DNA from 2 places in the Sphingomonas hankookensis genome. Region 2 is predicted to be linked to the other one. Evidence: predicted binding sites of a transcription regulator. Region 2 holds the regulator's gene; the other holds the start of a gene.
What was found. The regulator LexA, encoded in region 2, represses DNA repair genes until DNA is damaged. The targets are predictions, from matches to a motif close to GTTCCNCNCTTGTTCT.
Positions count from the first base shown of each region.

Region 1: a site for LexA is predicted at 13,448-13,463, ahead of PPZ50_RS17290 (LexA family protein). Genes of this name have one in related genera too.

Region 1 covers NZ_CP117026.1:56,053-72,052, forward strand. The annotation lists gene PPZ50_RS17205 (conjugal transfer protein TraG N-terminal domain-containing protein) at 1-1,218, shown strand, start outside; gene PPZ50_RS17210 (hypothetical protein) at 1,199-1,453, opposite strand; gene PPZ50_RS17215 (hypothetical protein) at 1,531-1,926, shown strand; gene PPZ50_RS17220 (SOS response-associated peptidase family protein) at 1,995-2,618, shown strand; gene PPZ50_RS17225 (HU family DNA-binding protein) at 2,662-2,943, shown strand; gene PPZ50_RS17230 (hypothetical protein) at 3,118-3,312, shown strand; gene PPZ50_RS17235 (YkgB family protein) at 3,787-4,248, shown strand; gene PPZ50_RS17240 (DUF1109 domain-containing protein) at 4,258-4,908, opposite strand; gene PPZ50_RS17245 (sigma-70 family RNA polymerase sigma factor) at 4,914-5,441, opposite strand; gene PPZ50_RS17250 (thioredoxin family protein) at 5,707-6,102, shown strand; gene PPZ50_RS17255 (cytochrome c biogenesis CcdA family protein) at 6,122-6,838, shown strand; gene PPZ50_RS17260 (DUF1223 domain-containing protein) at 6,869-7,600, shown strand; gene PPZ50_RS17265 (cytochrome b/b6 domain-containing protein) at 7,860-8,651, shown strand; gene PPZ50_RS17270 (molybdopterin-dependent oxidoreductase) at 8,648-9,412, shown strand; gene PPZ50_RS17275 (ISNCY family transposase) at 9,546-10,976, opposite strand; gene PPZ50_RS17280 (ISNCY family transposase) at 11,257-12,726, opposite strand; gene PPZ50_RS17285 (hypothetical protein) at 12,952-13,401, opposite strand; gene PPZ50_RS17290 (LexA family protein) at 13,518-13,931, shown strand; gene PPZ50_RS17295 (Y-family DNA polymerase) at 13,937-15,196, shown strand; gene PPZ50_RS17300 (hypothetical protein) at 15,199-15,507, opposite strand; gene PPZ50_RS17305 (hypothetical protein) at 15,767-16,000, opposite strand, start outside.
Region 2 covers NZ_CP117025.1:2,508,084-2,524,083, reverse strand. The annotation lists gene PPZ50_RS11840 (autotransporter assembly complex protein TamA) at 1-1,594, shown strand, start outside; gene PPZ50_RS11835 (translocation/assembly module TamB domain-containing protein) at 1,594-5,820, shown strand; gene PPZ50_RS11830 (endo-1,4-beta-xylanase) at 5,850-6,998, opposite strand; gene PPZ50_RS11825 (alpha-glucuronidase family glycosyl hydrolase) at 7,100-9,226, shown strand; gene lexA (transcriptional repressor LexA) at 9,437-10,099, opposite strand; partial or broken gene PPZ50_RS11815 (molybdopterin molybdotransferase MoeA) at 10,153-11,330, opposite strand; gene moaC (cyclic pyranopterin monophosphate synthase MoaC) at 11,648-12,076, opposite strand; gene trpC (indole-3-glycerol phosphate synthase TrpC) at 12,112-12,888, opposite strand; gene trpD (anthranilate phosphoribosyltransferase) at 12,885-13,877, opposite strand; gene PPZ50_RS11795 (anthranilate synthase component II) at 13,874-14,458, opposite strand; gene PPZ50_RS11790 (hypothetical protein) at 14,571-14,975, shown strand; gene PPZ50_RS11785 (GGDEF domain-containing protein) at 14,980-16,000, opposite strand, start outside.

The DNA of each region.
Region 1 (16,000 bases), on a different replicon from region 2:
TACATTACAAAGGAAACTAACTCGACGCAGGCCCGGGCAGCACGCGACGAATTCATGCGTGAATCTAGCACGAGCGGAGATAGCGAGGTTCGGTCGCTGTCGCAGAAGCTGGGCGTCAGCGTCGGGGAATCGCGGTCGGCGTCGTTGGAAGCAACTCGAGCCGAAGAGACGTTCCAGCGGGTCAGCAACGATGTCAGGGAGGCCTCGGCGCGGGGCTGGTCGCTCAATCGGAACGAGAGCCAGGAGTTTGTCGTGTATGCCCAGGAGCGGCTTCTCGGCGACGACACGCTGTCGCAGTTCGGGTGGACGCCAGGCATGGTCATGCCGCGCACGCCGCAACAGGAACAGGTGCGCGATATCCTGCTTGGCGAATTTATGGAGCGCCGCGTCGCATCGGTCCGCGACGAACTGGGTGTAAGCGTGCCTGAGCGTCTGTCGGGGCAGTTGCATGGCCCCGCATCGGCGACCCCGGGTGCGGTAAACCAATGGGGCAACCAGCGCGCAGCCGGTGTCAGGGCACAAGGACCGGACGTGTCGATCCGCGAAAGTTCGCGCGATCTCGACTTGGCCGGCAATGTCGCAGACGCGATCCCGAATGCGTCAGCGCGCATCACCCGTGGTGCATTCGAGGTCGGCAACGGTGTCGACGAGGCGAGAGGGACGGCGGGTCAGCTAGGTGACCATGTCCAAGAACGCAATGATGCGTGGATCACGACGACACTTCCCGGTGTTGAGGGCGCGCGCAACTGGGTCCGTGACAATCTCGGGATCGGAGCTGGCACCAGCCATGTTTACGAAGTCCCGCGCGGTGAACGTGCGATGCTGCCGATTTCGGGGCGGCTGAGTTCGGGAATGGGTGGTCGGATCGACCCGGTCACTGGCGAGCCCGGACGGCATCACCGAGGGGTGGATATTGCCGCGCCAGCAGGGACGGAGATCCGCGCACCTGCATCGGGCCAGGTCATCCGAAACGACTTCCAGGCCAACGGGGCCGGCAATTATGTGGTCCTGCAGCACGGCGACGGGTCGCAGAGCAAATACTTCCACATGCAGGATCGGTCTGGCTTCCAGGTCGGCAGCACGGTCGAAGCTGGGGCGGTGATCGGGCGTGTTGGCAGCACCGGGAAATCGACCGGTTCGCACCTTCATTATGAATTATGGAAGGATGGCGCTCCGGTCGATCCGAGGCGGTTCCAGCTTAGGAATGGCCGGGAGTGAAGATGAAGGCGAAAGCCATTACTATTGCAATAAACACAAAGAAAAGCTTTGCATGTGAGTTGTCGCTCACTTCGGGTGGCTCAAATTCATCGTGTCTAGTGGCTTCAGCCAATGCCTCCCGGCCTACATGCGTCATTTGATCGTACATGTTGCTAGGATTGATATATCCGTTTGAAGACGAGCCACCGATTGGGAACCGATCCCAGTCCATCTGGCCAGGTTCGTGGTTCAACATGGCCGCTCCTTCCTCAATCCGTGGCTGACCGTGCTGGTCAGAATTAGGCTTGCAAAGCCTAGCATATCGGATTGAGTTTGGCGAGGATTTTCACCCGTACTGACGGAGTGGGCACGGTGGAGCAGGACGGCGAAAACCCGCGCACGATCGAACGCTACGAGGCGCTGCTGCGCGAGCATCTGCTGTTCTACGATGCGCTGCGTCTGCGCGAGCGCCGGCCGAGGAGCGCGGCGCAGCGCCAGTTCCAGGACGTGGCGTGGGGGAAGGCCGCGCCGGTCACCGATCACGAGTGCGCCTATGTCTGGCACCTGAAGGCGCGCGGGATCGCGCCGTTCAACACGCCGGCGCCGGCACCGCATATCGACGACGTGATGGCCGGATTCGACGTCGGCGCGCGGCCGGTTAGTGGCGACGTCGGCACGAAATGGGATAATGCCTGGCGCGAGTATCGTGGTGGCCGGGAGTTCTTCTGAGCCAAACAGATTAAAGGAGTGGACCGATCTGCAACCGATATCGCCTGAGCGCCAAACAGGCCGCGGTGATGCGGTCGGTCGGGTTCGAGCCGCCGTATCCCGAGGACGAGACCTACCCGGTGCCGCGCGAGATCTTCCCGACCGGCAAGAAGACCGCGCGCTATGGCTTGGTCGTCAGGCGGGCAGGGGAGCGTAACCGCCCGCTTGAGCCGATCGCGATGGAATGGGGCTTCCCGACCAAGGTAGCGAGCAAGCGCGACCCGGCGGTCAAGCTGGACAAGTTCGTCACCAATGCGCGGAATCTCTCATCGTCGATGTGGAAGCCGTCGATCGCCAGTCCCGATCGCCGCTGCCTGGTCCCGTTCACGCATTTCGCCGAACCACATCCCGAGGGCGGGAAGGGCGATGACGGCAAACCCCGCCAGATGTGGTTCTCGCTGCCTGACCAGCCCATCGCCTTCTTCGCCGGTCTGTGGCGGCCGACCGAGCGCGGCGATGCCTATGCCTTCTGCACCACCTCTCCCAACCCCGCCGTCGCGCCCTGGCATCCCAAGGCGATGCCGGCGATCCTCCACCCCCGCGATTTTACGACATGGCTCGACGGGAGCCATGAAGATGCCCTGAAGCTCGTCCGCCCCTACGAGGGTGAGATGAGCGCGCAGGAGGCAACTCCCGATGGCGGTTCGGCATGAACCGGGCTAGGCCGGTACAATCATTCACCACCGGGACGTGTTCATGACGACTACATCCGATCTGGCCGAGCAGATCTCCAACACCCATGGCCTCGCAAAGGCCGACGCCAGGAAAGTCATCGATGCGATCCTTGCGAACATCACCGCGGCCGTCGCGACCGGCGAGGAAGTCAGCCTCAACGGGTTCGGCAAGTTCAAGCTGAAGGACACCCCCGAGCGTCAGGGGCGCAACCCATCGACGGGCGAGGCGATCACGATCGCGGCGTCACGCAAGCTGACGTTCGCGCCGGCGAAGGCGGTCCGCGATCGGATGAACGGCAAGTGATAAACGGGCCAGGGTTTTAGAACGCTGGCCTAAACTGAGGGGACTTCATGGCCGATACCGCAGCCGACTACCGCGCGAGGGCAGCGGCCGACCTTGCCGAGGCCCAGCAGCTCGTTCTGCCCCATGCTAGGGACCGTATGCTGCATTCGGCCGATCGCTGGTCGAAGATGGCTGATGCGGCCGATCGCCGTGTCCGGTAACGAAAGCACGACGGTCGCGCTCGACGTGGCTAACTGGTCAGCGGTCCAGGCAATGGTCGAGCGTCTCGACGACAGGGCTGTGATAGCGATCTACGAGCTGGCCGAAGGCGCTGGTCCGGTCGCGGACCTCGCGGCCGCACAGATGGAAAAACGCAACCTCGACTATTGAGCCAAGTTAAGAGTTCGGCCGCTGGTTAAGCCGCTGTTGCCAAGCCGGCACAAGCCACGTTCCTGTTGTTCCCGCGATTTAGAGAAGACATAATCGTCACCAGATAGAAATGACACCGTCTGGTAGCAGCGGGGGCAGCGTGGAGCCATCCAAACAGCGCAGCGCTGCCCCCGCTGATGCCATTACCTCACGGCTCCTGACCCCGGACCCGCTGCGCCAGCAGCGGGCTTGGTTACCCTGGTTTTCACGCGGCTGACCTTTCCCGAAACTCCATGTCCGATGCCGCATTTCGGGAAAATACAATCGGGAACATATTTCGGGAAAATCAGCCCCGGAGCCGCGAGGCGTAGCCGGTTTGCGGCCCAGGATCTCGATCGACCTTCCCAATCGGGAATGTCGGGGGCGAGCCTTGGCTGGGGAGGCGTTGTAACCCATCTCCGTCCCGCTTCGTAAGCGCTCCCAAAGGGGAGATTTATGACGACTAGCTACGTTCCGAACGACGCCACCACCATCGCTGCGTTGCGATGGTCGATCGTCATCGTTTTCGCATTATTCGGCATCGCCAAGTTCGCGGCATATGAGGCCGAGGGCGTGGCAAAGATCGCAAGCCACTATCCGCTCTTTAGCTGGATGTATCCGATCTGGGGCGAGCGTGGCGCAAGCAACGTCATCGGTACTATCGAGTTGCTGACAGGAGCAATGATCGCGCTCGGCGCTCGCTATCCGTTCGCAAGCCTCGCCGGCGGTGCGATGGGCGTATTCACCTTTTGCGTCACGCTCAGCTTCTCATTGGGTGCGCCCGCGTTCTGGCAGGCGGGATACGGCGCTCCGTTTCTCGGGTCGACCGGCCAGTTCCTGATGAAGGACGCCGTGCTGCTGGCAGCCTGTTACGCACTCGCGGTCGACGGACAACGCCGAATGCCGCGCGGCGACTGACGCACGCGGTCACCAGCGCAGGAGCCTTGGACCCATCAGCGCTCCTACGCTGGCGGCGAGGGCAATTCCTAGTGTGTACCAGGTAAGCACGAAGATGGCCGATACCTCGGGGCAGTGAAGGCAGTAGATCGTCGCCGCCCATCCCCCGGCGCTCAGTCCCGCTGCAGCACCGGCGGCCCTGAAGTGTGTCGGCGCGAGACGCCGGAACGACCACAGCAATCCGGCGAAGATCGGGATCGACAGGGTCAGGACGTGCCACGGACAGCTCCGCCAGCTTTGGCCCAGCCACATCGCCAGCCAGTCGCCAGAGGGCGTCGAGGCGAGTTCGACCACCCCGACGCCTGCCAGGAGGAGCGCCGGCACCGCCAGCAGCCATAGGCCGCGCGGGACGCTCGCGTCCGGACGAGCCAGCTTCACCGCCGTGGACATCGCCACCATCGCGATCGACAGGGTGTAGGCGGCCTTGATCCAGAAGGACGATCCTTGCATCGCCGCATCCAGATCGGGGCGAACGCCGATCGTGGCGCCCATGTAGAGAGCCGCGAGGACGCATCCGGTCGCGATCCCGATGGCGATGCGCCGCGCGACGGCGTTAGGCGGCACACGCGCTACGTCGCGGCTGAGCTGTCGGATCAACTGTTCGGTGCTCTCAGTGCTCATTGCCGTCACCCTTTCAGCCGGGCGGCGAGCGCACGAAGGCCGCGATGCACGGAAATCTTGACGTCGGACTCCCCGATCCCGGCTCGGGTAGCGGCCTCCGCGATGCTTTGTCCGTCGATATGCGTGTCCCGAATGGCTCGCGACTGCTTGGGCGGCAGCGTGCCCAGCAGACGGGCGACATCGATCCGGGCATTCGCGGATGCTTCGAAACCCTCCGTCACCAGCATTGCCTCCACGTCCTCGATCGGGATGTGCCGGCGCTGTCGGCGCAGGTGATCGATCATGCGATAGCGTGCGATGGCATAGAGCCACGCCGTGAAGGGGCGGCCGCGATCCCAGGTCGCCCGGCGGCCATGCACGGCGATCAAGGTTTCCTGCACCAGGTCATCCACTTCGTTGCTGCCGGCGAGCCGCCGGCGATAAAAACGTTCCAGCAGCGGGACGAGCGCGCGCAGTAGCGCAGCGTGAGCGGCAGCGTCGCCATCCAGCCCCCCGATCATCAATGCCTTGAGCTGATCTTCGCTTTGCCCCATCTACACCCCGCAACGCCGCGTCGATCAGTATCGAGCGGGATATTGCGAATGATCAAGGGGCATAGCGTCCAAGCATAGTCCGGAACGACCAGCGTTCGTCACCGGCACCTGTTCGTCGTCCATGCAGTCCTACCCTCCAACGCGCCGGTGCACGGACTACGCGGGAGCGCGGCGTTTGGTTACAACGGCATCTTTTCATTCATGTGCCGTGTAACCGGCTTCCTGGTTGTCCCGTAGTGACAGGAACCATCAAGGGAGGTCACCGATGCGTTCCATGTTTCTGTCCGTCGCCGTCATCGCCGCGCCCATCACGATCGCGGCGCCCGCCCATGCGGCACCGACCGTCAAACCGTTCAATCAGGCCGCGTTCGATGCAGCGCAGAAGGCGGGCAAGCCGATCCTTGTCTGGGTCCATGCCCCGTGGTGCCCGGTATGCCGTCAGCAGGCAAAGACGATCGAGCGTGTCATCGCCGAACCCGCCTATCGCGACATGCAGGTCTTCCGGATCGACTATGACACGCAGAAGCCGCTTTGGCAGAAGTTCGGCGCGACGATGCAGTCGACCCTGATCGGCTTTCGCGGCAAGCGCGAAACCGGCCGCATCGCTCACGAGACCAACGATGCCAAGGTATCCGCGGTGATCCGCGGCGCGCTGGCCTGATCCTCTAATGGCCTCGGCGTTGAACCCCGCGCTCGCCTATGTGGCGGGCGCGCTCACCATCCTGTCGCCGTGCGTGCTGCCGCTGGTACCGATCGTCCTGTCGTCGGCGGCGCAGCGTCACCGCTTCGCGCCCGTGGCACTTGCGGCGGGACTGGTGCTGGCGTTCACCGCGACCGGCTTCGTCGTCGCCGCGTTCGGGCAGGCGCTCGGGATCGATACGCTTGTCGTCCGGAACGCCGGCGCGATCATCCTGTGCCTGGTGGGCATCGTCCTGCTGATACCTCGCCTTCAGGACGGGCTTTCACGGATCGCCACGCCTGCCGCAGCCTGGGCGAGCCGACAGCAAAGCGCACTCGACGACCGCGCCGGGTTGTGGGGTCAAGCGCTGATCGGGGCATTGCTCGGCATCGTCTGGGCACCCTGTGTCGGCCCCACGCTCGGCGCGGCGGTGGCGCTGGCGGCGGAAGGGAAGGATCTGGGCGAAGTAGCGCTGGTGATGGCGGCCTTCGGACTAGGTATCTCCACCGTGCTGCTGGTCATCGCCTTTGCCGCTCGCGGCGCGCTCGCCCGCTGGCGGGGGCGGATGATGGCAGCGGGCGGTCGCGGCAAGATCGTGCTTGGAGGACTGCTGTTAATCGTCGGCATTTTCATCCTGACAGGGGTGGATCGCCAACTCGAAGCCTTCCTACTCGATCATCTGCCCGACCGGGTAACCGAATGGTCGACCGCCTTTTAACATTCGTACTCTCCCACCGAGGCACTCTGCATGACGCACAACATCCTCTCCCTGCTGTCCCTGTTAGCGCTGGCCGGCTGCGGGCAGGCGCCCGCCGGAGCTGCCGCACAGCCCCGCCCGGTCAAACCACTCGTCGTCGGGACGCCCGCCGCGCCTGTGGTGGTCGAACTGTTCCAAAGCCAAGGCTGCTCGTCCTGCCCGCCTGCCAACGCCAACGTGAACGCCATTGCGGATGCGCCGGGCGTGCTCGCCTTATCCTTCGCCGTGACCTACTGGGATCGGCTCGGCTGGAAGGACACTTTCGGCTCCCCCGCCTGGACCGCGCGGCAATGGGACTATGCGCGTGCCGCTGGTCGCCCACAGGTGGCGACACCGCAGGTGATCATCAACGGCGGGCCCACTATCGTTGGCAGCAATCGTGCCCAGCTCGAAGCGGCTATACAGCGCGCCGGCCCTGCGCGTGGCGGTCCTGCCATATCGGTGCGCAATGGAGCCCTGACTCTGGCTGCCGGCAAAGACGTTCCATCGACGATCTGGCTGGTCCGCTACGATCCGCGGACGGTCGAGGTGCCGATCCGCGCCGGAGAGAATGGGGGGCGGACGCTCCCCCACCGCAATATCGTGCGGGAATTGGTAAAGCTGGGCAATTGGTCCGGCGCGGTGACGGAGTTGCCGCTGCCCAGCGCACCCCGCGGGCTGAGCTCCGCCGTTCTGGTGCAGCAGGGTACGGGCGGGCCGATCACCGCAGCGCGCAAGCTGTAAGCCGTTGGCGGTGCCGTCCGCGGCTGGGGATCGGCCGAGTTAGCGAGGCTGCACATCGGCCGACGATATTTCATCGGCCGTGTAACTCCGGCCGGTCAGCGATCGAAGTTGGGATTATGATGATGGGAATTTTCCACTCCATGCGCTCGACACGCCGGACCGGCGCTTGGGCAGACCACCCGGATGCAGGCCCCGGGTTACAAAACCCTCGCGACTATCGGCACGAAGCCGATGGTGTGCGGTACCGAGGAGGCTGCAGATGATCGAGCCGCTATCGACTTCAGCCACCGAGACCCGCGAGCGTGCAGAGCACGGCGGCGAACTGGTGTACCGGCATCGATTGCCGACAAGGCTTTGGCATTGGACCAATGCGGTGGCGATCATCGTCCTGCTAATGAGCGGGTTGATGATCTCGAACGCCCACCCGCACCTTTATTGGGGTGAGTATGGCGCGAATTTCGATCAGCCGTGGTGGTCTCCGCCGCGCTTTCCGGGCTGGGCAACAATCCCCTCAACATACAATCTGGCGCTTGCTCGCCACTGGCATCTGTTCTTCGCTTGGATTCTCGCGTTTGGCCTGCTTGCTCATCTGGTCATCAGTCTGGTCAACCGGCACATCCAGCGTGACCTGACGCTACGGCGCAGCGAACTTGCTCCTTCCCACCTCTGGCAAGACGTGAAGGATCATGCGCGCCTAAAATTCCCCACTGGTCAAGAAGCGCTCCGGTATAACGTCCTACAGAAGATCGCGTATATTTCGATCGTATTCGTCGTTATCCCGCTGCTGATCCTGACCGGGCTGAGCTTGTCTCCCGGATTCAACGCAGTCATGCACTGGCCGCTCGATCTTTTGGGCGGTCGCTCGTCGGCCCGCTCTCTGCATTTCATTTGCGCTGGTATCATAGCTGCGTTCATCGTCGTTCACCTGACTTTGGTGCTACTGGCGGGTCCGATCAACGAGGTCCGTTCGATGTTGACCGGCTGGTTCCGAGTGCCACCCGATCCCGACAAACATATCGCCAAGCTCAAGCGGACCTTGGACACGCAATGACAACGATTCTCACACGCCGCGCTCTTGTCGGCAGCCTTGCAGCCGGCGCCGGCACGATACTCTCAGGCTGCGACCGTCTAGGGCAAAATGAGCAATTTCGCGCGCTCCTCGCATCCGGCGAGCGGGGCAACTATGCCTTTCAGAGGCTATTGCAGGACCGGACGGCGCTAGCTGAGGAGTTCGCTCCTTCGCAGCGCTCGCCCGTTTTTCGAGCGAATGGCACCCGGATGCCGGGCGGAACCGATTATGCACGGCATCTTGCCGTCAACTTCAACGATTGGCGGCTGGTGGTCGACGGCGCTGTCGCTAACCCGCAAGCCTTTTCGCTCGACCAGATCAGGGCGATGCCGACCCGAACCCAGATCACACGTCATGACTGCGTGGAGGGCTGGAGCGCGATCGCGAAATGGCACGGTGTGCCCCTAAAGCTGTTGCTGGATCGCGCAGGTGTCAGTCCGCAAGCCCGTTTTATCGTGTTTCATTGTGCCGACCCACAGACCAACGGGACCATGTACTATGAATCGATCGACCGGATCGACGCCGTTCATCCGCAGACGATCCTGGCTTGGGGGATCAACGACCAGCTGCTTCCGGTCCAGAACGGCGCGCCGTTACGTCTCAGGGTAGAGCGGCAGCTCGGCTATAAACACGCGAAATATGTCCAGCGGATCGAGGCGGTCCCAAGCCTTGCCGGCATCTATGGCGGCAAGGGTGGGTATTGGGAGGATGCTGCAGGATATGAGTGGTACGCAGGACTCTGAGAGATCGCGATCACACGATAAATTTCTATGCTGGCGGTGGTTTGGACGTTGAACGTGTCCGACATTCCGCCAGCGAAAGCTGACATTCCCGTTTCACCATCCTTTGTGAGACGCTGGCAGGGGCGCCATGCAGTTATCCCGTCTGTTGGCGGACATACTCGCCCAAGCCGCGCGCGACGAGTTCGTCGTTGGAGAGGCGGGGGCCTCGCTTCAGGCGCTGATTGCCAAGTTTGCGGCGGTCCAGCTTCGGCCCGGGTGGTACGGGCGAGGGGGCCTTGAACACCCCGCCGGGCTGAGCGGTACGCGCCGGTTCGTTGTTGTTGCGCTTCGCGTGGTGCGGCTGCACCTGCTGGATGGCATGGGCGAGCGCCAGCGCCGCGTCGAGGTGCTTGTTGTCGACCACCGGTGCCTGGTTCACGCGGCGCATCTTGTCGAAGACGCGATAAGGCAGGACCTCGCCCTCGTGCTGGATCTCGAGGCGGCCGTCCGGGTATTCGCACACATCCACCTTCTTGCGCGCTAGCCCCTGAGCGACCGGGGTCGGCTCCAGGATGAACATGGCCTTGTTGTAGTGCAGGGTGAGGGCGCCGGTGACGGTGCGCTGCTCGCGCCAGACCATCTCGGCTTCAAGGTTCTCGTGGATGGCCAGCGGTCGGTGCAGATCGCGCGGGTCGAACGGCGCCTTGGCGAACCGCTGGTTGTGTTGCGCCATATAGGAGGGGAGGAAGGCGTTGGCTTCGTCGATGGTGTTGATGCGGTGGAGCCGCATCGCCTTGACGAGCCGGTCCTGCAGCGTCGCGTTGGCCCGCTCGACGCGCCCCTTCGCTTGCGGCGAGTTCGCGCAGATCAGATCGATGTTCAGCCGGTCCAGTGCCCGCCCGAGATGGGTCATCCCGTCGCCGTTCGCCGAGGCTGTGTTGTTGCGGAACGCGCTGTGCTTGTCCGTGTAGAAGGCGACCGGCTTGCCGTGCCGCTCGAGGTACGTCCGCGTCGCGCGCATGTAGGAAAAGGTGCTTTCGCTCTCGACCATCTCGAGGTGCATCAGCTCGCTCGTCGCGTCGTCGATGAACACCAGCAGCGTGCATTGCGGGCCGCGGTCCTCGAACCACCAGTGTTTCGAGCCGTCGACCTGGACCAGTTCGCCGCGACAGTCGCGCCGGTAGCGGGGTTGGTAGGGGCGCGGGCGCCTGGCCGCGCGGTCTTTCCAAAGGCCCGCCTCCATCATGATCTGACGCAACGTCTCACACGAGAGGCCCAAGCCGTGCCGCTCCGCAAGGTATTCGCGCGCGAGCGTCGGCCCGAAGTCGGCATAGTTTTCCCGCACGAGAGCGACGACCTCGGCGCGAAAGGCGTCGCTGTAGCGGCGGTTGCTCGGGCGTCCGCGCTTGCGCGACACGAGTCCAGCAGCGCCTTCCTGTCGAAGGCGATCGAGCAGCCGGTAGATTTGCCGCCGCTGGAGGCCAAGAAGCTCCATCGCGTCCGGGATCCGGATCTCGCCGCGGTCGAGCCGCATCAGCGTGTCGAACCGGGTGATCTCAGCAGCACTCATCGTCAGCACCGTCATACCATGCGCGTCCTCGTTGCCGAGGAAGGCTATGACACCGGCGACCCACTGAAAGCACCGGCAGTGCCGTTTCTATCTAGCAGGACGGTGTCATTTGTATCTGGCGCTTACACCTGTTGTTGCTGCCACTTAGAGAAGACACATTCGTCGCCAGATAGAACTGACACACCGTTGGTAGCAGCGGGGGCAGCGTGGAGCCATCCACAAGCGCAGCGCTGACCCCGCTGATGCGGTGAGTTCTGAGAGGGCTACGGACCCGCTGCGCCAGCAGCGGGCCCGGTCACGCTAGAACAGCAGGCAGTGAGGCAGGTTCCTGAGGCGGCGTGTTCCGATCTCGGCCCGCGTATTCGGCCAGTCCACGCGCGACGAGTTCCGTGTTGGGAAGGCGCGGTCCACGCTTCAGCTTGGGCGTGCAGAGCGTGCGGCGATCCACCTTCGATGCAGTCGGAGCAGCCGAGGCGGCGAACATACCGCCAGTCTGGGCGGTCCGCGCCGGCTCGTTGTTGTTCCGCTTGCGGTGGTGTGGTGCCGTTTCCTGCAGGAGCCGCGCCATCGCCAGCGCCGCGTCGAGATGCTTGTTGTCGACCACCGCTGCCTGGTTCACCCGCTGCATCTTGTCGAACACGCGATAGGGCAAGGCCTGCCCGTCGTGTCGGATCTCGATCCGCCCGTCAGGGAACTCGCAGACATCTACCCGCTTGCGCGCCAGTGCCTGGCTGACCCGGTTCGGCTCCAGGATGAACAGCGCCTTGTTGTAGTGCAGCGTCAGCGCCGCGGTCACCGTGCGCTGCTCGCGCCAGACCATCTCTGCCTCGATGTTCTCGTGCGGCGCCAGCGGGCGGTGGAGATCGCGCGGGTCGAACGGCGTCCTGGCGAACTGCCGGTTGTGCCGGGCCATGTAGGCGGGGAGAAAGGCATTGGCCTCCTCGATGGTGGAGATGCCCTCCAGTCGCATCGCCTTGACCAGCCGGTCCTGCAACGTGCCGTTCGCCCGCTCGACACGCCCCTTGGCCTGCGGCGAGTTGGCGCAGATGATCTCGATGTTGAGCGCATGCAGCGCCCGCCCGAGATGGGTCATGCCGTCACCGTTCGCCGAAGCGGTGTTGTTGCGAAACGCGCTGTGCTTGTCGGAGTACAAGGCGACCGGCTTTCCGTGGCGCTCGATATACGTCCGCGTGGCCCGCATGTAGGCGAAGGTGCTCTCGCTCTCTACCATCTCCAGGTGCATCAATTCGCTGGTCGCATCGTCGATATAGACCAGCAGCGTGCATTGCGGGCCCCGGTCCTCGAACCACCAGTGTTTGGACCCGTCGACCTGGATCAGCTCGCCGCGGCAGTCCCGCCGGTAACGCGGCTGGTGCGGGCGAGGGCGACGCGCTGCGCGGTCCTTCCACAGCCCCGCTGCCATCATCATCTGCCGCAGCGTCTCGCACGACACCCGGATGCCGTGCCGCTCGGCCAGATACTCGCGCGCCAGCGTGGGCCCGAACCCGTTATACTGCTCGCGCACGAGGCTGACGACCTGGTCACGAAAGGCATCGCCGTAACGCCGGTTGCTCGGACGGCCACGCTTGCGCGAGATCAGCCCGGCTGCGCCGTCCTGCCGAACTCGCTCCAGCAACCGGTAGATCTGTCGACGCTCAAGGCTCAGTAGCGCCATCGCGTCTGCAACCCGGATCTCACCGCGGTCGAGCCGCATCAGCGTGTCGAACCGGCTCACCTCGGCAGTACTCATCGTCAGCACCGTCATCGTTCGCACATCCTCGCTGCCGAGGATGGCCATGACACCGGCGACCCGCTGGCACTGTGTGCCTTTTCTATCTAGCGGAGCAGTGTCATTTCTACTTAGCGCCTACACCTGTTTTGTTCGATAATATATCTTATGTTAAATCAATGGCTTAGCAGATTTCCGGCATCGTTCTTGCAGAGACTGACGTGGCTTTTTCGCAGCTAAGGCTTGCCAGTCAGTCGCGAGTTAGCCGCGCCGTCGTTCTCGCGCGCGAGCGTGTCGCGGATCTTCGTAAAGATCCTGCAGCGCGCGCAGCCGAAACGCATTCCACCAGCGTTGCCAGCGATGCTCCTCGGCATCGTGGAGCATGTGACATCGCTGGCATAGCGCGGCGAGATTGCGCGGCGCGCTATTGCCAGGATCATGATCCAGATGCGCGCAGGCCAGCACGACATAGGTGATCCGCACGACGTCGAGCGCGAAGAGGTCGCCGACCTTCACCCGTCGCCCCTCTCCCGATCGCCAGCATCGCGCTTCGCTATCCCACCAGCGCCCATCGCCCAGATGCGCGACGTGCCGAAGATGCGGTCGCCGGCAGCGTTCGCAGCGCCCTCCTGCCCGCACGAACCGGATCTGGTCCGACAGCAGCGGCCAGTCGATCGGGTACAGCCAGCGGTTTTCGGGGCGGATCGGCATCCATGACTCTATGAGTCATGCGAAATGAGAACAAAAGGAAAATCTCGTTCCCTTCATGTTCTTATCCAGCATATCATGCGCGCATGTCCGCGTGTGTGATTCCCCTGTCCCAACCGATGCCGATCGCCGATCTGCCGCCAGCGTTTCGCCTGAGGGTGGTGAGCGCGGCCGGCGCTGGCTTCCCCTCGCCTGCCCAGGACTGGGAGGAAACCGCGATCGATCTCGTGGCGCTGCTGCGCCTCGACCGCGCCGCCAGCTTCGTGTTCCGGGTCAGCGGACAGTCCATGATCGACGCTGGAATCTATGATGACGACGTGGTGGTGGTCGATCGCGACGCCACGCCGGTTAGCGGCCGCATCGTCATCGCCGTGGTCGACGGGGGCTTCGTGATCCGCCAGTTGGTCTGGCGCGACGGCAAGCCGGTCCTCGAGGCCCGCAACGCGCGGATGCGCTACGACGCGGTGATCGCGGATGAGAGTGTCGAAGTGTGGGGCGTCGTCCGCGCCTCCGTGCGCAACCTGCAGGGCTGACCGCCATGTGGGCGATCGCTGACGTCTCCAACTTCTATTGCTCGTCGGAGAGGGTATTCGACCCGTCGCTGCGCGATAAACCGCTCATCGTGCTGAGTAACGGGGACGGCTGCGCCATCGCGCGCTCCGAGGAGGCCAAGGCGCTGCACATCAAGATGGGTGCGCCGATGTTCAAGATTCGTGATATCGTCCGCGAGCATGGCATCCAATACCGCAGCAGTTCCTACGAATTGTATGCCGACATGAATCGTCGCTTCAATCAGGTCCTCGCCGAGCACAGTTGCACGGTCGAGGTGTACTCGATCGACGAATCGTTCTTTCGCCTGCCGGTGCTCCCGAACGGCCTGGGCGACGTGGCGGCCGCGCACCGCGTGATCGCGGCCGTCAAGCGTGCGACGGGCCTGCCGATCCGCATCGGGCTTGGCCCGACCCGGACGCTGAGCAAGGTTGCCAACGCCCTCGCTAAGGCGTCGGAGAAGGTCTGGAAGGGCGTGGTCGACCTGCACGACATCGAGCTGCGGCGGCGCCTGTTCGCGCAATGGCCGGTCGAGGAGGTCTGGGGCATCGCGCGAGCGATGACCGAGCGGCTGCGACCGCTCGGCGTCAGGACGACGGCCGATCTTGCCGCCCTCCCCCCGGAGGTCGCGCGCGACGTGGGGACGGTGGTGCTGGAGCGGCTCGTGCGCGAGCTGAACGGCGTCGAATGCACCGATTTCGAGCCGGAGCCGCCCCCGTCCAAGGCGACCGCGGTGACCCGCTGCTTCGGTGAGCCGGTGCGCGAGGTCGCGGCGCTGCGCGAGGCGATGGTGCGCCGCGCGGTCCGCGCGGCCGAGAAGATCCGCGCGCAGGATCTCGCTGCCACCCGCCTGATCGCCTTTGCCCACGGAAGCCGGTTCAAGCCCAACGCGCCGTCCGCCTCGCGCATAGCGCGGCTGTCGCCGGCGACCAATGATCCGCGCGTGATCGGCGGTATGGCGGGCCGCATGGCGGATGTCATGTACGAAACTGGCGGCGTCTACACCAAGTGCGGCGTCATGCTCGAGGGGCTGGAGCCGATGACCGCGCACCAGGCCGACCTGTTCGCGGTGCCCGATCCGCGATCCCCTGCCCTGCTCGCCGCGATCGACGGGCTCAACGGGCGGTTCGGCCGCAACACGATGCGGCTTGCCTCCGAGGGCTTTGGCCAGAAGAGCTACGACACCAAGCGTGCTTTCAAGAGCCCGTCCTGGACCACGCGGATCGATCAGGTGCCGATCGCGCGGTGAGATCAATAGCGATAGCCTGCCTGCCGGCAGGCCGCTGCCAGCTTCATCACTCGCCCATCCTTCGCGCCGTACTGGCGCAACCGTGCGGAATAGCTGTCGCAATAGCTTTTCGCGCGAGCGGACAGTGGCACCCCGTTCGGACCTCGCGCGGTCGCCGCCCCGCCCCGTTCGGCATAGCCACGAGCAGTCGCTGACTGAACCTGGGTGCGCGCTTGCGCGCCCAGATCGACTGCGCCGGGCATGTCCTGCGCGCCGGCAGGGGTCGCGATCGCGAATATCCCGACCGTGAACACAGCAACCAGGCTACGCATTCGATGTTCTCCCTCGAATTTCCGTCAGGCCATCAACGATTTGGCGGCAGCATCGTGCCGGTCGCGGGAGCGATTATGGATGCATGTAGGCGCTTGCAATCGTAGCGGCGTGTGCTCGCAAACGGAGCGATTTTCTGCTCGGATTATCTGACAATGGGCGGAGCAGTCTGCTCACGCTAATTGCCAATGTGCTCGCCATCATCCGGCGCTGCTCGCAGTCATGGTCGCCTGCTCACATTATCTGCCAGCGGGAGTGGCGTCAGCGTGGCACCCGGATGGAGCCGTCCGCGATCCCTTCGGCGATATTTGAGAGCATGACGGCGTAGCGGTGCAGGCCGGGGAAGCGACCGGCGTTTCTCTCGATCTCTTCGCCGTATCCGGCATCGAGCAGCGCCTTGAAGTCCGGCATCACGTCGAACATGCCGCCGAGCAGATCGATATCGGAAGCACCGATCAGCAGCAGGGCATTCGCATGGGCGTCGAGGCGTTTCAT
Region 2 (16,000 bases):
CCGCATCATGCGGGCCAAGGGCTATTATGACGGCACCGCTACCTCCGCGATCGAACAGCCGCCGGGGCAGCGGCTGCGTGCGGTCGTGACCGCCATTCCGGGCAAGCAATTCACGCTGGGGTCGATCCGCATCGATACCCAGCCGACCGTCCCGCCGGATCTGGTCCAGCGCGAATTGCCGCTGAAGGTCGGCGATCCGATCGATGCCGAACGCATCCAGGCAGCCGAGGTGAATGTCAGCCTGAAGCTGCCGCAGCAGGGCTATCCGTTCGTCGAGGTCGGGCAACGCGACATCCTGCTCGACGATACGACCGTAACCGGCGCCTATACCCTGCCGGTCACCACCGGTCCGCGATCGTCGTTCGGGACCTATTCGACGACCGGCAAGCTGGCGTTCGATGCCGAGCATGTCGGCGTGCTTGCCCGGTTCAAGCAGGGTGAGTTGTACGACAACCGCAAGGTCGACGACCTTCGCGCCGCGCTCGTGTCGACGGGACTGTTCTCCGGCGTGTCGGTCGAGCCGCAGCGCACCGGGCAGATCGCGCCGGACGGGACGGAATATGTGAATCTGCTGGTCAAGCAGGATGCCGGGCCTGCGCGGACGCTGGCCGGGGAAGCGGGTTATGGCACCGGGCAGGGCGTCCGGCTGGAAGGATCCTGGACGCATCGCAACCTGTTCCCGCCGGAAGGCGCGCTGATCGTGCGCGGGGTCGCGGGCACGCAGGAACAGGGGGCGGGTGTCACCTTCCGCCGGTCCAATGCCGGTCGCCGCGACCGGACGTTCCAGATCCTCGCCAATGCCAGCCGCACCAATTACGATGCGTTCGAAGCGTTTACGGGTACGCTCGGCATCCGCTGGTCGTACGATTCGACGCCGATCTGGCAGAAGCGTTTCACCTATGCCTATGGTGCCGAACTGATCGGCACCAACGAAGACACTTACGATTTCGACGTGGCGGCGCGCCGTCGCAAGACCTATGGCATCGCCGCGCTGCCGCTGTTCGCCGGGTTCGATACGTCGGACAATCTGTTGAACCCGACCAAGGGGTTCCGCCTCAAATTGAACGTCAGCCCCGAGGCGTCGGTGCAGGGTGCGGTTCGGCCCTATGGCCGGTTCATGGTCGAGGGCACCGCCTATTACCCGATCGGGGAGAGCATCGTCATCGCCGGCCGCGCGCGCGCGGGATCGATCCAGGGGATCGCCCGCGACGATCTGGCGCCGTCGCGCCGTTATTATGCCGGCGGCGGCGGCTCGGTGCGCGGCTTCGGGTTCCAGGAACTCGGGCCGCGGACGCCGGAGGTGGACGAGGACGGCAACAACCTCAACCGTCCGATCGGCGGACGCAGCCTGAACGAGTTCGCGCTCGAAGCCCGCTATCGCTTCGGCAATTTCGGGATCGTGCCGTTCATCGACGCCGGTCAGGTGTATGAATCCAGCCTGCCCAAGGGGTCCGACCTGCGCTTCGGCGCGGGTATCGGCGGGCGCTTCTATACCAATTTCGGTCCGATGCGGGTCGATGTCGCCACGCCGATCGCAAGGCGGCCGGGAGAATCCAAGATCGCGCTCTACATCTCGATCGGGCAGGCTTTCTGATGACCGACGCCGACATGCCCGCCACCGAAACCGTGATCCTGCGCGATCGTCCGTTGTGGCAGAAGGTCCTGAAATGGGTCGGCATCGCGCTGGCCACGCTGATCATCCTGCTGATCGCGCTGGTGTTCGCGCTGAACACCGGGCCGGGGCGGGGGTTCATCGTCAGCAAGCTCGACGGCTACACCACCGCGTCGGGGCTGAAGGTCAATATCGGCCGGATCGATGGTTCGCTCTATGGCGCGATGACCGTCCGCGAGCTGCGGCTGAGCGATACGCAGGGCGTGTTCGCCTATTCGCCGGAAGTCGCGGTCGACTGGCGGCCCTTCGCCTTCGCGAACGGGCATGTCGATATTCGTAGCCTGACGAGCCCGCTGATCCGCTATGCGCGCAATCCGGTGTTGAAGGACACGCCGCCGGGCGACCCCAATGCGCCGCTGCTGCCCGACTATGACATCGACGTGAACCGCCTGCGCGTCGACCGGATCGAGGTCGGCCCGGCGGTGACCGGGCAGCGCCATATCGCGCGGCTGGACGGCGAGGTGCATATCGCCGACCGTCGCGCGCAGGTGACCGCCAACGCCGCGACCATCGCCGCGCCGGGCGTGGCGGGGGGCGACCGTGTCGCGCTGAAGCTCGACGCGGTGCCCGACGATAATCGCTTCGATGTCGATGCCCGGATCACCGGACCAGCCAATGGCATGATCGCGGGAATGGCGGGACTGAAGGCGCCGATCGTCGCGACGGTCGATGGCCAAGGCGACTGGCGTAACTGGCGCGGGCGACTTGCCGGCACGCTGGGCGGGCGGCCGCTGGCCGATCTGGCGCTGACCGGACGGGAGGGTCGCTTTACGGTCCGGGGCTCGACCCAGCCGGGATTGATCCTCCAGGGTCCGGTCGAACGGCTGACCGCTCCGCGGCTCGACGTGGCGATCGATGCGGCGTTGCAGGATCGCAAGGCCGATACCCGCATCCAGCTGCGATCGAGTGCGCTGGCGGTGAACGCCGCCGGTTTGCTTGACCTGGGCAACAGCCGGTTCGGCAATTTCCGGACCGAAGCGATGCTGCTGACCCCCGGTGCGATCGCGCCGAACTTAAACGGGCGATCGGTCCGCGCCGCTGTCGTCCTCGACGGTGGGTTCGGCACGCCGACCGTGGATTACAAGGTGCAGGCCGCTGCCTTGGGTTTTGGCGAAACCGTCGTTGAACAGCTCTATGCCGAAGGACGGGCGACGGTTGATGCCGACCGCATTCTGATCCCGATTGCGGCGAAGGCGCGGCGTATCTCTGGGCTGAACGCGGCGGTCGGCGGACTGGTCACCAACGTCGCGATCAATGGTTACCTTGCCATTTCGGGCGATCAGGTGCTGTCGGACAATCTGCGCATCCGGTCCGACCGGATCGACGCGACCGCCATCGTCGCCGCCAACCTGACCACCGGGCGCTACACCGGCGCGATCAAGGGGCGGATCAACGATTACGAAGTCGCCAGCATCGGCATCCTGAACCTGACGACCGACGCCAGCCTCTATGCCGCGCCACAGGGCGGGTTCGGGATCAAGGGCCGTGTGGTCGCGCAGACCACCCGCCTGTTCAACGAAGGCATTCGCAACTTTCTGGGCGGCAACGTCACCACCACGCGCGCAGATGTCGGTGTGGGACCGGATGGGATCGTCAGCTTCTCCAACGTGCGGATGAATGCGCCGCAGTTCCGTATCACCAACGGTTCTGGCCGTTATGATCCGGCGGGGCCGTTGCTCGTAAATGCCGATGCCTATTCGACGCAATATGGTCCGCTGAGTGCGCGGGTGACCGGTACCGTCGCTGCGCCGCAGGTCCTGCTGCGCGCCGCGCGCCCGGGCGTTGGGGTCGGGCTCGCCAATCTCGAGGCACGGGTGCGTGGGCAGGGCGACCGCTATGCGATCCAGGCGACCGGCAATACCGATTACGGGCCGTTCCGCGCCGATGTGCTGCTGTCGACCGCGCCGCGGCTAGTCGCCGATATCCACTCCGCAACCTTTGCCGGCATGAATATCGACGGCCGGGTGGAGGCGACCGATGCCGGGCCGTTCGCAGGGCGAATCAACTTCGCCGGATCGGGCGTGGCCGGTATCGCGCGCCTGTCGGCTCAAGGGCGATTCCAGCGCGCGGACGTGAATGCGCAGGCGTCGAACGCGGTCATTCCGGGCAATATGGGGCTGCGCATCGGTCGCGCGATCGTGACCGGCAGCGCGGTGCTGTACGACCAGCCGGAAATCGTCGCCGATGCGCAGGTCGCCAACCTGTCGATGGGCGACTTCCTGCTCCAGCGCAGCCGGGCGAAGATCAACTATCGCGGCGGCAACGGCACGGCGCAGATGTTCGCCGAAGGGTCGTCGGGCGTGCCGTTCCGGGTCGCCGCCAATGCGCGGCTGCGCCCAAACGACTATCTGGTCGCGTTGCAGGGTGTCGCCAATTCGATCCCGTTCAAGACGGTCAACCCGGCGCGGATCGTGTCGGCCCCGGGCGGCTATCGCCTGTACCCGACGCGGATCGACTTCGCGCAAGGCTCGATCCGCGCGGCGGGCGTCTATGGCAATGGCATGTCGATCCAGACCCGGCTCGACCGGTTGGACCTGAGCATCGTCAATGCCTTCGTGCCGGGCACCGGTATCGGTGGCACCGCGACCGGGAGCCTCGACTTCGCGCAGGCGGCGGACCAGAGCTTTCCGCGGGCCGATGCACGCCTGACCATCCGCAATTTCCAGCGGACCAGCCTTGCCTCTGTCTCCGAACCGGTCGACATCGTCTTTGCCGGCGACCTGCGGCCTGAGGGTGGCAGCGGACGGGCGCTGATCCGCCGCGGCACGACCACGGTCGGGCGGATGGTTGCGAACCTCCGGCCGTTGCCGCCGGGTAGCGGGTCGTGGGTCACACGGATGCTGGCGGCACCGCTGTCGGGCGGAATCCGGTACAACGGCCCGGCGGGCGTGCTGTTCTCCTTTGCCGGGCTGGCCGATCAGCAGTTGTCCGGGCCGATCGGCCTGGCCGCCGATTTCGGTGGGCGGGTGCAGTCGCCGCAGCTGACCGGCATCGTCCGCGCCAACAACCTGACCTATGAGAATGAGACGCTGGGCACCCGGCTGACCAATCTCGGCATCAATGGCCGCTTCACCAACGACCGGTTCGAGCTGACCCAGCTGCGGGCGCGCGCCGGTGAGGGCACGGTTGCGGCGCAGGGAACAGTGGGCTTGGCGGCGGACAGCGGCTTCCCGATCGACATCCGCGCCCAGCTGCGTGATGCCCAGTTGGCGCGCAGCGATGCGCTGGGGGCATCGGCGACCGGCGACATCCGCATCCAGAACGGGCGCGATGGGGGCCTGATCTCCGGCGACCTCGTCATTCCCGAAGCGCGCTACCAGATCATCCGGCAAGGCGCGGCCGAGGTGCCGGAGCTGACCGGCGTCCGGCGCAAGAGCGATGCGAACCGGTCGAATGCGACACCGCAGCGGCAGGCGGCGGCGTCGGCCGGGTTGTTCCGCCTCGCGCTGCGGGTGCGAGCCGATAACCGGTTGTTCGTGTCGGGCATGGGGCTGGAGTCGGAATGGCAGGCGAACCTGCGCATCGCGGGAACCTCCGCTGCGCCGACGATCAACGGACAGTTGCAGCTGGTGCGCGGCACCTACTCGTTTGCCGGCAAACGGTTCGAGGTCGAGCGCGGGGTGATCCGGTTCGAGGGCGAGGACTATACCAACCCGGTGATCGATATCGTCGCGTCGACCACGGCCGAAGGCATCACCGCGTCGATCAACGTGTCCGGCACCGCGCAGGCACCGCAGATCGCGTTCAACTCGACCCCGTCGCTGGCGCAGGACGAAGTGTTGTCGCGGCTGTTGTTCGGCAGTTCGGTGACGAACCTGTCTGCGACCGAGGCGATCCAGCTGGCCGCCGCGCTGAACTCGCTGCGCGGGTCGGGCGGCGGTGGGCTGAACCCGCTCGGCAAGTTGCGTTCCGCGACCGGGTTCGACCGGCTGCGCGTGCTGGGCGGGGACGAGGCGAGCGGGCGCGGCACGTCGCTGGCGGCGGGCAAGTATCTGACCGATGATATCTATATCGAGATCATCACCGATGCGCGGGGCTTCACCGCCACGCAGATCCAGATCGCGCTGTCGCGGACGCTCAGCCTGTTGTCGCAGACCGGATCGTTCGGCGGGTCGAACGCTTCGCTGCGCTACAGCCGGGATTATTGATGGGCGGCGGCGGTAACACCGCCGCCGCGTCACCGGCGGTGCGTGGTGCCGTTCGCTAGCGCGGCGATCATCGCGTCGCGCAGCGGCTTGGGTTTGAGGTCTATGTCATAGGGACAGCCGCGCGCGACGGCCCCGTCGGGGCGGGGTTCGAAGCCACGCAGCCAGCTGTACCGGTCGCTCAGGCCCCAGGCGAGGACGTCGCCCAGTTGCGGGTAGGACAGCATGATGTCGAGGTACGCGCGGGCGAAGTCGGCGACGCCACGGTCGCGCGGGGCAATCGCCGCCGGTAACCCGCGGTCGCGTACGTCGAATTCGGTGATGACCAGTCGGTACCCCATCGCCACAACCCGGTCGAGGAACCGCCGCCATTCGGGTTCGAGCCGATGGGCGAGCACACCGGCGTCGGTGGTCGGCTGGAACAGGCCGATATGCGACTGCACCCCGAGCGCATCGACCGGCGTGCCGCGACGACGGAACTCCTCGAGCAGCGAGAGCACGCCAACGCGATGCTTCTCGTTGCCGTCTTCCCAGCTCATATAGTCGTTATAGACCAGCTCGGCATGCGGCGCGGCGGCGCGGGCGGTGCGGAAGGCGTGGTCGAGCACGTTGGCGGTCCCGCCCATCGCGCGCGACAACGACGTTTCGCGTAAGGCGCCGGTGTCGGGATCGACCGCTTCGTTCACCACGTCGTAGCTGTAGATCTTTCGGCCGTACCGCTTGGCGATCGTATCGATGTGGTGGTCGAGAATGCCGGCCGCTGCCGAGGCCGGGCGTTGGCCGAAGTCCTGGGTGTTGAGCCATGCGGGAAACCATTTGGAATAGGCCCAGTAGAGCGTGTGGCCGCGCATCATGAAACCGTTGCGCATCGCCCAGTCGACCATCGCGTCGAACTGCGCGAAATCGAACCGGTCGGCGCTGGGGCGCAGCGCCTGCCATTTCATCTGGTTTTCGGCGACCAGCACTGCGCAGTCGCGTTGCAGGAGCGCGGCGTAGGCCGGGTTGTTGAATGACGCTGCGTCGCGCCCCGGCGGCGCCCAGGCGAAGGCGGACCCGAAGCGACGTCCATGGCGGGCGGCAGCGTCCTTCAGGGTCAGCGGCGCCGAGGCGGCGGGTAACGCCTGCGCGGCAAGCATCGCTGCGCCTCCGGCGAGGATGCTGCGGCGGTCGATCAGGGTCATGCGCTCTCCATATCCTCGTTCTCTGACGTGGTAGCGTTACCATGATCGCGATGATATGTCGGTGTCAACGCCGTCGATCAGACGGGATCAGAGGATGCACGATGTTGAAATCGCTCGGCTGGATGATGGCGCTGTGGGTCGCCTGCGCGACTCCGGCACGTGCTGAGGACGGCTATGACCTGTGGCTGCGCTATCGGCCATTGCCTGCGGCTCAGGCCGATGCGGTTGCGAGCAAGGCGACGACGGTCGTTCGCGATGAAGATGACGAGACGATCCGACTGGCAGCAGCTGAGCTGGAGCGCGGGCTGTCGGGGCTGACGGGCAGGCGGATCGCGGGCGGCGATCTGGGCGAGGGGGCGATCGTCATCGGTACCGCGCGGTCGGCGCGGATCGCTGCGTTGCGGCTGCCGTTGGCCGGGTTGGGGCCGGAGGGCTATCTGGTGCGGTCGGTGACGGTCGAGGGTCGACCGGTGACAGTGATCGCGGCGGACCGGCCGGTGGGGGTGCTCTATGGCGCATTCCGGCTGTTGCGGATCGCGCAGGCCGGGCAGTCGCTCGACCGCCTGGCGATCGTCGAGCGGCCGCGGCTGGCGCTCAGGGTGCTGAACCATTGGGACAATCCGGACCGCTATGTCGAGCGGGGCTATGCGGGGCAGTCGCTGTGGGACTGGCAGAAGCTGCCGGGGTTCAGCGATCCGCGCTATACCGACTATGCCCGGGCCAATGCGTCGGTGGGGATCAACGGCGCGGTGCTTAACAACGTCAATGCCAGTCCGGATATGTTGACGCCGGCGTTCCTGACAAAGGTCGAGCGGCTGGCGACGATCTTTCGGCCCTGGGGGATACGGGTCTATCTGTCGGCCAAATTCTCCGCCCCGATCGAGATTGGCGGGTTGAAGACGGCGGACCCGCTCGACCCGGCGGTTGCTGCGTGGTGGCGGGCCAAGGCGGACGAGATTTATGCCCGCATTCCCGACTTTGGCGGGTTTCTGGTCAAGGCCAATTCGGAGGGGCAGCCGGGGCCGGGCGATTATGGGCGGAGCCATGCGGAGGGGGCGAACATGCTCGCCGCCGCGCTGAAACCCCATGGCGGCGTCGTGATGTGGCGGGCGTTCGTCTATGCCCATGACAAGCCCGAGGACCGCGCAAAGCAGGCGTATAGCGAGTTCCAGCCGCTCGACGGGAAGTTCGCCGACAATGTGATCGTGCAGGTGAAGAACGGGCCGATCGATTTCCAGCCGCGCGAGCCGTTCCATCCGCTGTTCGGAGCGATGCCGCGCACGCCGCTGATGATGGAAGTGCAGATTACCAAGGAATATTTGGGGTTCGCCACCCACCTCGCCTATCTGGGACCGATGTGGGAGGAGGTGTTGCGGAGCGACACCTATCGGCCGCGCCGGGGCATGACCGTGGCGAAGGTGCTTGCCCAGTCCCGGCTGAGCGGCATGGCGGGGGTGGCCAATGTCGGGACCGACCGCAACTGGTCGGGGTCGCAGTTCGACCAGGCCAACTGGTATGCGTTCGGGCGGATGGCGTGGAACCCCGACGACCGGGCAAGCGATATCGCGCGGGACTGGGCGGCGATGACCTGGGGGCCGGCGGTGGCCGATCCGGTGGCGGCGATGATGCTGCAGTCACGGCAGGCGGTGGTCGACTATATGATGCCGCTGGGGCTGCATCACCTGTTCGCGACGGGGCATCATTATGGGCCGGGGCCATGGGTCGATGATCTGGCGCGGCCGGACTGGAACCCGGTCTATTATCACAAGGCCGACCGGGCGGGCATCGGGTTCGACCGGACCCGGAGCGGCAGCGATGCGGTGGGGCAATATGCGCCGGCGCTGGCGAAGCGCTGGGGCGATCCGGCGACGGTGCCCGAAGACCTGCTGCTGTGGTTCCACCATGTTCCGTGGGAGCGGCGGATGGCGTCAGGGCGTACGCTGTGGGAGGAACTGGTCGCGCGGTACGATCGCGGCGTGGCCGAGGTTGCGGCGATGCAGGGACAGTGGGCGGCGCTGCGGGGTCGGGTGGACGAGCAGCGACATGACGAGGTCAGCCAGTTCCTGACGATCCAGCGCGCCGAGGCGCAGTGGTGGCGGGATGCCTGTATCGCTTACTTTGCCGAGGTGTCGGGGCGGGCCTTGCCGGCGGGGGTCGTGCCGCCGACGCATCCGTTGGCGTGGTATAAGGCGGTTCGGACGCCCTATGCGCCGGGGAATGGGCGATAGGTCGTCCGCTCCGGTCGCAGAAGAAGAAGCGGGACCCCGGCTCAAGGCCGGGGTGCCGGTCAGTTCACCGATGTCTGCCCAACGAAGCGAGAGGTCTGGCTTGCCATTTTCGGCTAAGTGTCAGCGTTTAAACGGCTATTCGAAATAAGTTCACTAAGTTCACACTCGCCGCGTTTGTCGTCGGGACGCCTTTACCAACGACATTGCGAATCAATAGCGGCGCAGCAGGCCGGCGAGCTTGCCCTGTACGCGCACCTGTTCGGGGCGGTAGCGCTGCGGGTCGTAGCTGCGGTTGGCGGGATCGAGCCGGATCATCGCGCCTTCGCGGCGAAAATATTTGAGAGTCGCTTCGCTGTCTTCGATCAGCGCCACCACGATCTCCCCATCACGGGCGGTTTCGGTGCGGCGGACGAGCGCATAGTCGCCATCGAGAATACCGGCCTCGACCATCGAGTCCCCGGCGACTTCGAGCGCATAATGATCGCCCGCGCCGAGCAGGGCGGCGGGAACGGGCAGGGTCGCCTGTCCCTCTATCGCCTCGATCGGGACACCGGCGGCGATGCGGCCGTGCAGCGGCAGTTCGATGACGTCGTTCGCCGGCTGCGGGGTCGGGCGGGGCGTTGCCATGGGCTTGGCCGCCGGCTTCTTCGCGACGGGGCGGTCGGGCATCCGCAGCACCTCCAGCGCGCGGGCGCGGTTGGGCAGGCGGCGAATGAATTCGCGTTCCTCGAGCGCCGAAATGAGGCGGTGGACGCCGGACTTCGACTTGAGGTCGAGCGCCTCCTTCATCTCCTCGAACGAGGGGGAAACCCCGGTCGCCTTCAACCGGTCGTCGATGAAGCAGATCAACTCGTGCTGCTTACGCGTCAGCATAACGTCCTCCGTCGGAACAGACGTGGAACCAATAGGAAACGATTTATGTGGCGTCAAGCGAGTTGCAGGATTTCCGCCGAGTCGCCGGCATCGGCCGCCGGGGCATGGGGTGCCCGCACGATCAGGCAGTCGGAACGGGCAAGCGTGCGCAGCATCGAGCTGTCCTGAATGGCGGCGGTCGACACCTGTCCGTCGATCAGCGTGGCGCGCAGATAGTCCTGGCGCGGGCCGTTGGCGGGGAGCGGGTGGGCGAGCGTGGCGCGGATGGCGCGCGGCATCGGATCGGCGGCACCGGCGATGCGCGCGGCGAGCGGGCGGACGAACAGCAGCGCGGTGATGAACGACGATACCGGGTTGCCGGGCAGGCCGAGCACGGCGGCGTCGCGCAGGCGACCGGCGAGCATCGGCTTGCCGGGACGCAGCGCGATCCGCCAGAAGTCGAGCTCGCCGCCGGCTGCGGCAAGGGCCGGGCGGACGAGGTCATGGTCGCCGACCGAGGCGCCGCCGGTGGTGACGAGCAGGTCGCAATCTACCGCGCGAAACGCATCGACCAGCGCGTCCATCCGGTCGGGCAATATGCCGAGGTCGATGCGATCGACCGGCAGGTCGGCGAGCAGCCCGGCGAGCATCAGGCCGTTGGATTCGGGCAGCTGGTCCTCGCGCAAGGGCTGGCCGGCGGGGACCAGTTCGTCGCCGGTGGCGGCGATGGCGATGCGGGCACGGCGGCCGACCGACAGGGTGCCGTGCCCGGCGATGGCGGCCAGTGCGGCGCGGGCGGGGGTGATGCGCTCGCCTGCCGCGATCAGCAGGTCGCCCTCGCGGAAATCGAGGCCGGCGCGGCGGACATTGCCGCCACGGACCGGGCCTTCGCCGGCGAGGTGGAGACGGGTGCCGTCGCGGGTCGCCTCTTCCTGCACCAGCACGCAGTCGGTGCCGGTGGGCATCGCGGCGCCGGTGAAGATGCGGGCGGCCTGTCCCGGGGCGACGGTGCCGGGGAAGGAGGCGCCGGCGGCGCTTTCGCCAATGACGTCCCACGGACCGGGGAGGTCGTCGAAGCGGATCGCGTAGCCGTCCATGGCGGACAAGGGCCGGGCGGGTTGGGTGCGCAGGGCGACGACGTCGGTGGCGGCGTAGCGGCCGAGGGCTTTGGCGAGGGGAGGGTTTCCGGGGCGGCTGGGCGGGCGAGCGCGAGGACGCGGGTCTGGGCTTCGGCGACGGGGAGGAGGGTCATGCGCTTGGCCTTATGGCTTACAGGGCGGGTGGCAGTCACTCTTCGTCACCTCGGACTTGATCCGGGGTTCCGCTTTCTCTCTCGATAGAAGTAAGAAGCGGGACCCCGGGTCAAGCCCGGGGTGACGTTGGGGGTGGGGTTGGTTGTGCGTTCGCCGTGGTCTGCTCGATGGTCGATAGAATGTGAGCCGCGGTCGATCGATTTTCTCGTCGTCATTCGCGCGAAGGCGGGAATCCATAGGCGCTGGCAGTGAGGATTATCAGCGGCGTTGCGTCTATGGATCCCCGCCTTCGCGGGGATGACGATAATGGGGGTGCTCAGCCTCTTACCCAGTCTCCCGACTTGCCGCCCTGCTTTTCCAACAGGCACACGCCGTCGATCACCATCGCCTTGTCGATCGCCTTGGCCATGTCATAGATGGTGAGGAGTGCGGTAGAAGTAGCTGTCAATGCTTCCATTTCCACGCCGGTCTTGCCGTCGGTGGCGGCGGTGGCGGTGACGCGGATCGCGTCTTCCTCGAACGCGAAGTCGACCGAGGCCTTGGTCAGTGGCAGGGGGTGGCACAGCGGGATCAGGTCGCTGGTGCGCTTGGCGGCCATGATGCCGGCGACGCGGGCGACGGCGAGGACGTCGCCCTTCTTTACCAGCCCGTCGCGGATCGCGGAGAGGGCGTCCGGCGACATGGCAATGCGGCCGGTGGCGACGGCGACGCGGCGGGTCGGGGTCTTGTCACCGACATCGACCATGCGGGCGCTGCCATCGGCGTCGAGATGGGTGAGGCTCAAGCGATCATCGCCCGCGTCGCAGCCTCGACATCGGCGTGCCGCATCAGCGCCTCACCGATCAGGAAGCAGCGGACGCCGTGCTGCGCCATCGCGTCGAGATCGGCACGCGACGTGAGGCCGCTTTCGGCGACGAAGGTGCAGCCGGCGGGCGCGTGGCCGACCAGTTCATAGGTTCGCTCAAAACTGACCGTGAAGTCCTTCAGATTGCGGTTGTTTACGCCAATCAGTCGCGACTTCAGGTTCAGCGCGCGGTCGAGTTCGGCGCGGTCGTGGACCTCGACCAGCACGTCCATACCGCGTTCGATCGCTGCCGCCTCGATCTCCGCCATCTGGGCGTTGGAGAGCGCAGCGACGATGATCAGGATCGCGTCGGCACCCAGCGAACGGGCCTCGGCGACCTGCCAGGGGTCGACGTTGAAGTCCTTGCGCAGGACCGGCAGGTCGCATGCCTGCCGGGCGGCGACCAGATAGTCGTCGGCCCCCTGGAAATACTCGACATCGGTCAGGACGGAGAGGCAGGCGGCACCGCCGGCCTGATAGGCGCGGGCATGGGCCGGGGGATCGAAATCGGGGCGGATCAGGCCTTTGGACGGGCTGGCCTTCTTGATCTCGGCGATCAGCGCGTGGCCGGGCTTGGCGTCGAGGGCGGCGCGAAAGCCGCGTGGCGCCGTTTGCTCGGTCGCGCGGGCGTCGAGGGCGGCGATGCTGGCGCGGGCACTGCGGTCGGCGACCTCGGCGCGCTTGGTGGCGAGGATTGTGTCGAGCATCGTCATGCGTAGGCGATCCATTGGTCGAGCAGGCGGTCGGCCGCGCCCGAATCGATGACCTCGGCGGCGCGTTCGGCGCCGTCGCGCAGGTCGGTGGCGGTGTCGGCGATCAGCAGCGCGGCGGCCGCGTTGAGTAGGACGGCGTCGCGATACGGGCCTTTTTCACCGCGCAGCAGGGCGCGCAGGGCTGCGGCGTTATGGACCGCGTCGCCGCCGCGGATCGCGCTGATCGGATGGCGGGTGAGGCCGGCATCCTCGGGCACGATGCGGTCGGCCATGGCCATGCCGACCGGCACGACGATGGTCGGACCGGCGCCGGAGATTTCGTCCAAGCCCTCCTCGCCCGACACGATCAGCGCGGTTTCGGCGCCCAATAGCTCCATCGCCTCGGCATAGACGGTCGCGTAATCGGGGCGGGCGATGCCGATCAGCTGGCGGGTGGTGCGCGCCGGATTGGCGAGTGGGCCCATGAGGTTAAAGATGGTGCGCCGCCCGATCCGCTGGCGGATGGGGGTGATGCGCTTCATCGCCGGATGATGGTTGGCGGCGAAGAGGAAGGCGATGCCGATGTCGTTCAGCGTCGACTCCGCCAACGCACCCGCCGCCCCCATGTCGAGCCCGAGCGCTTCGAGGGTGTCGGCGGCACCGGCCTTGCTGGAGGCGGCGCGGTTGCCGTGCTTGGCGACCGGTACGCCGCTGGCTGCGACGACGAGGCTGACGGCGGTGGAGACGTTGAGGGTGTGGTGGCCGTCGCCGCCGGTGCCGCAGACGTCGATCGCACCCGCCGGGCCGTTTATCGGGATCATGCGGTGGCGCAGCGCGCGGGCGGCCTCGGCAATCTCGATGCTGGTTTCGCCGCGGATGGCGAGGTCGGTCAGGAAGGTGGCGATGGCGTCGTCGGATACCGTGCCGTCGAGGATCGCGGCGAAGGCTTCGGCCGCGCTCTCGTGGCTGAGCGGCGTCGAGGGGTCGGGGAGCAGCGTGGTGACGGTCATGCCGGCACCGTCGCGGCGATGCCGGCGTCGTTCAGGAAATTGGCGAGCATGGCGTGGCCATGTTCGGTGGCGATGCTTTCCGGGTGGAACTGCACGCCGTGGATCGGCAGGGCGCGGTGGCGGAAGCCCATGACGCTGCCGTCCGACGCGGTGGCGTTGACCGCCAGCGTATCGGGAATGTCGGTGACGATCAGCGAGTGATAGCGGGTCGCGGTGAAGGGCGTGGGCAGGCCGGCAAAGACTCCGGTGCCGTCATGGTCGATCGGCGAGGTCTTGCCGTGCATCAGCCCGCCGCGCACGACTTTCCCGCCGAAATGCTGGCCGATCGCCTGGTGGCCTAGGCACACGCCGAGCAGCGGGCGCTGCGCATCGGCACAGGCGGCGACGAGGTCGAGCGAAACCCCTGCTTCGGTCGGGGTGCAGGGGCCGGGCGAGATCAGGAAGCCCTGCGCGTTGCTGGCCAGCGCCTCCGCCGCGCTCAGGTTGTCGTTGCGTTCGACGCGGACCTCGACACCCAGTTCCATCAGGTAATGGACCAGGTTCCAGGTGAAGCTGTCGTAATTGTCGATGACGAGGATCATGGCACCGCCATAGCGTCCTGCGGGCGCGGTGCAACGGCCACAAAAGCTCATGCGTTCAGGTGCTGGTCATCGGGGCGGTCCGCTTAGTGGGTGGCTTGCAGGAGATACGGGTATGGCGCGTTGGGTTTTGGCGGGACTGGCATTGGCGTTCGCGGCGCCCGTGCTGGCGCAGGATGCCCCCGCCGACCCGCCGCAGCGCGTGCGCAATGCCACCGTCTATGGCGACGAAGCCTGTCCCAAGCCGAGCAGCGACGACGAGATCGTGGTGTGCGCGCGGCTGGGCGAGAATGAGCGCTATCGCATCCCCAAGCGGTTCCGGAACCCGCCGGACAAGTCGTCGGCGGGTGCCAGCTGGGCGATGCGGGCGGACAGCGCGATGGAGGAGGCGCGGATCGGGCGGCCGAACAGCTGTTCGGTGGTCGGGACCGGCGGGCAGACCGGCTGTACCCAGGCGATGCTGCGCCAATGGTTCGCGTGGCGCCGCGACCAGCAGGCGCAGGAACGCGCCATTCCGTAACGGATCAGGCCGCGTCGCTCACCCGGCCGACGTCGGGGCCGTAGCGCCGCAGCCGGCCCGAACGCTTCGCGGCGTAGAGCGCGGCATCGGCGCGCTGGCGCAACTGGTCGAGGGTGTCGGCGTCTTCGGGAAAGCAGGCATAGCCGAGGCTCGCCCCGACATTGGCGCGTGCGGTGTCGTCCATCGCATAGCTGCGCGCGGACAGGGCGTGGTGGAGCCGTTCGGCCAGTCGCCCGGCGTCGGCGACGGTCAGGCCGGTGACCGCGACCAGGAACTCGTCACCGCCCAGCCGTGCGATCAGCGCCTCGTCCGGAGCGGCCTGGCGCAGGCGTTCGGCGACCTCGACCAGAACGCGGTCGCCCGCGGCGTGGCCGTAGCGATCGTTGACCGGCTTGAACCGGTCGAGGTCGATACAGTGGAGCGCCAGCGAGCCCTGCGGCGCATTCATCATGCCGCGCAGGATATCGTCGAGGCGCTGGCGGTTGACGAGGCCGGTTAGCGGGTCGTGGCCGGCGAGGTGGCGATGCTGTTCCGCGACCTGCAGCGACAGCGAAAGCATCCGCCCGAAACTGCCCAGCAGCGCCCGCACGCCGATGAAGAACGGAATGGTCATCGGCAGCAGCAGCCACAGCAATGGATCGCCGGACATCGCGAGGCCGAGCTTGAACGGCAGATCGCACAGCATCACCATCAGGGTGGCGAGGCGCGGCATGGCATAGTTGCGCGCGCAGATCGGTGCGGTCAGGCCGAGGATGAAGGCCATGGTGACGATCAGCAACGGTTTGTCGTCGGTCAGGGCGATGGTGAACGCCATTACCCCCTGCAACGCCGCCCAGGCGATCGACCAGCGGATCGCCGGATCGATCGCAGGCACGTGTCCCGCGCTATCGGCGCGGCGGGCGCGAAAGATGGTGCGCAGCCGCACGCCGAGCACGACGATTTCGCACAGCACCAATATCCAGAAGATCGACTGCCCGGTGCGCAGTGCAGCAGTGACGCTGACCATCAGGCTGGCCAGCGCGGCC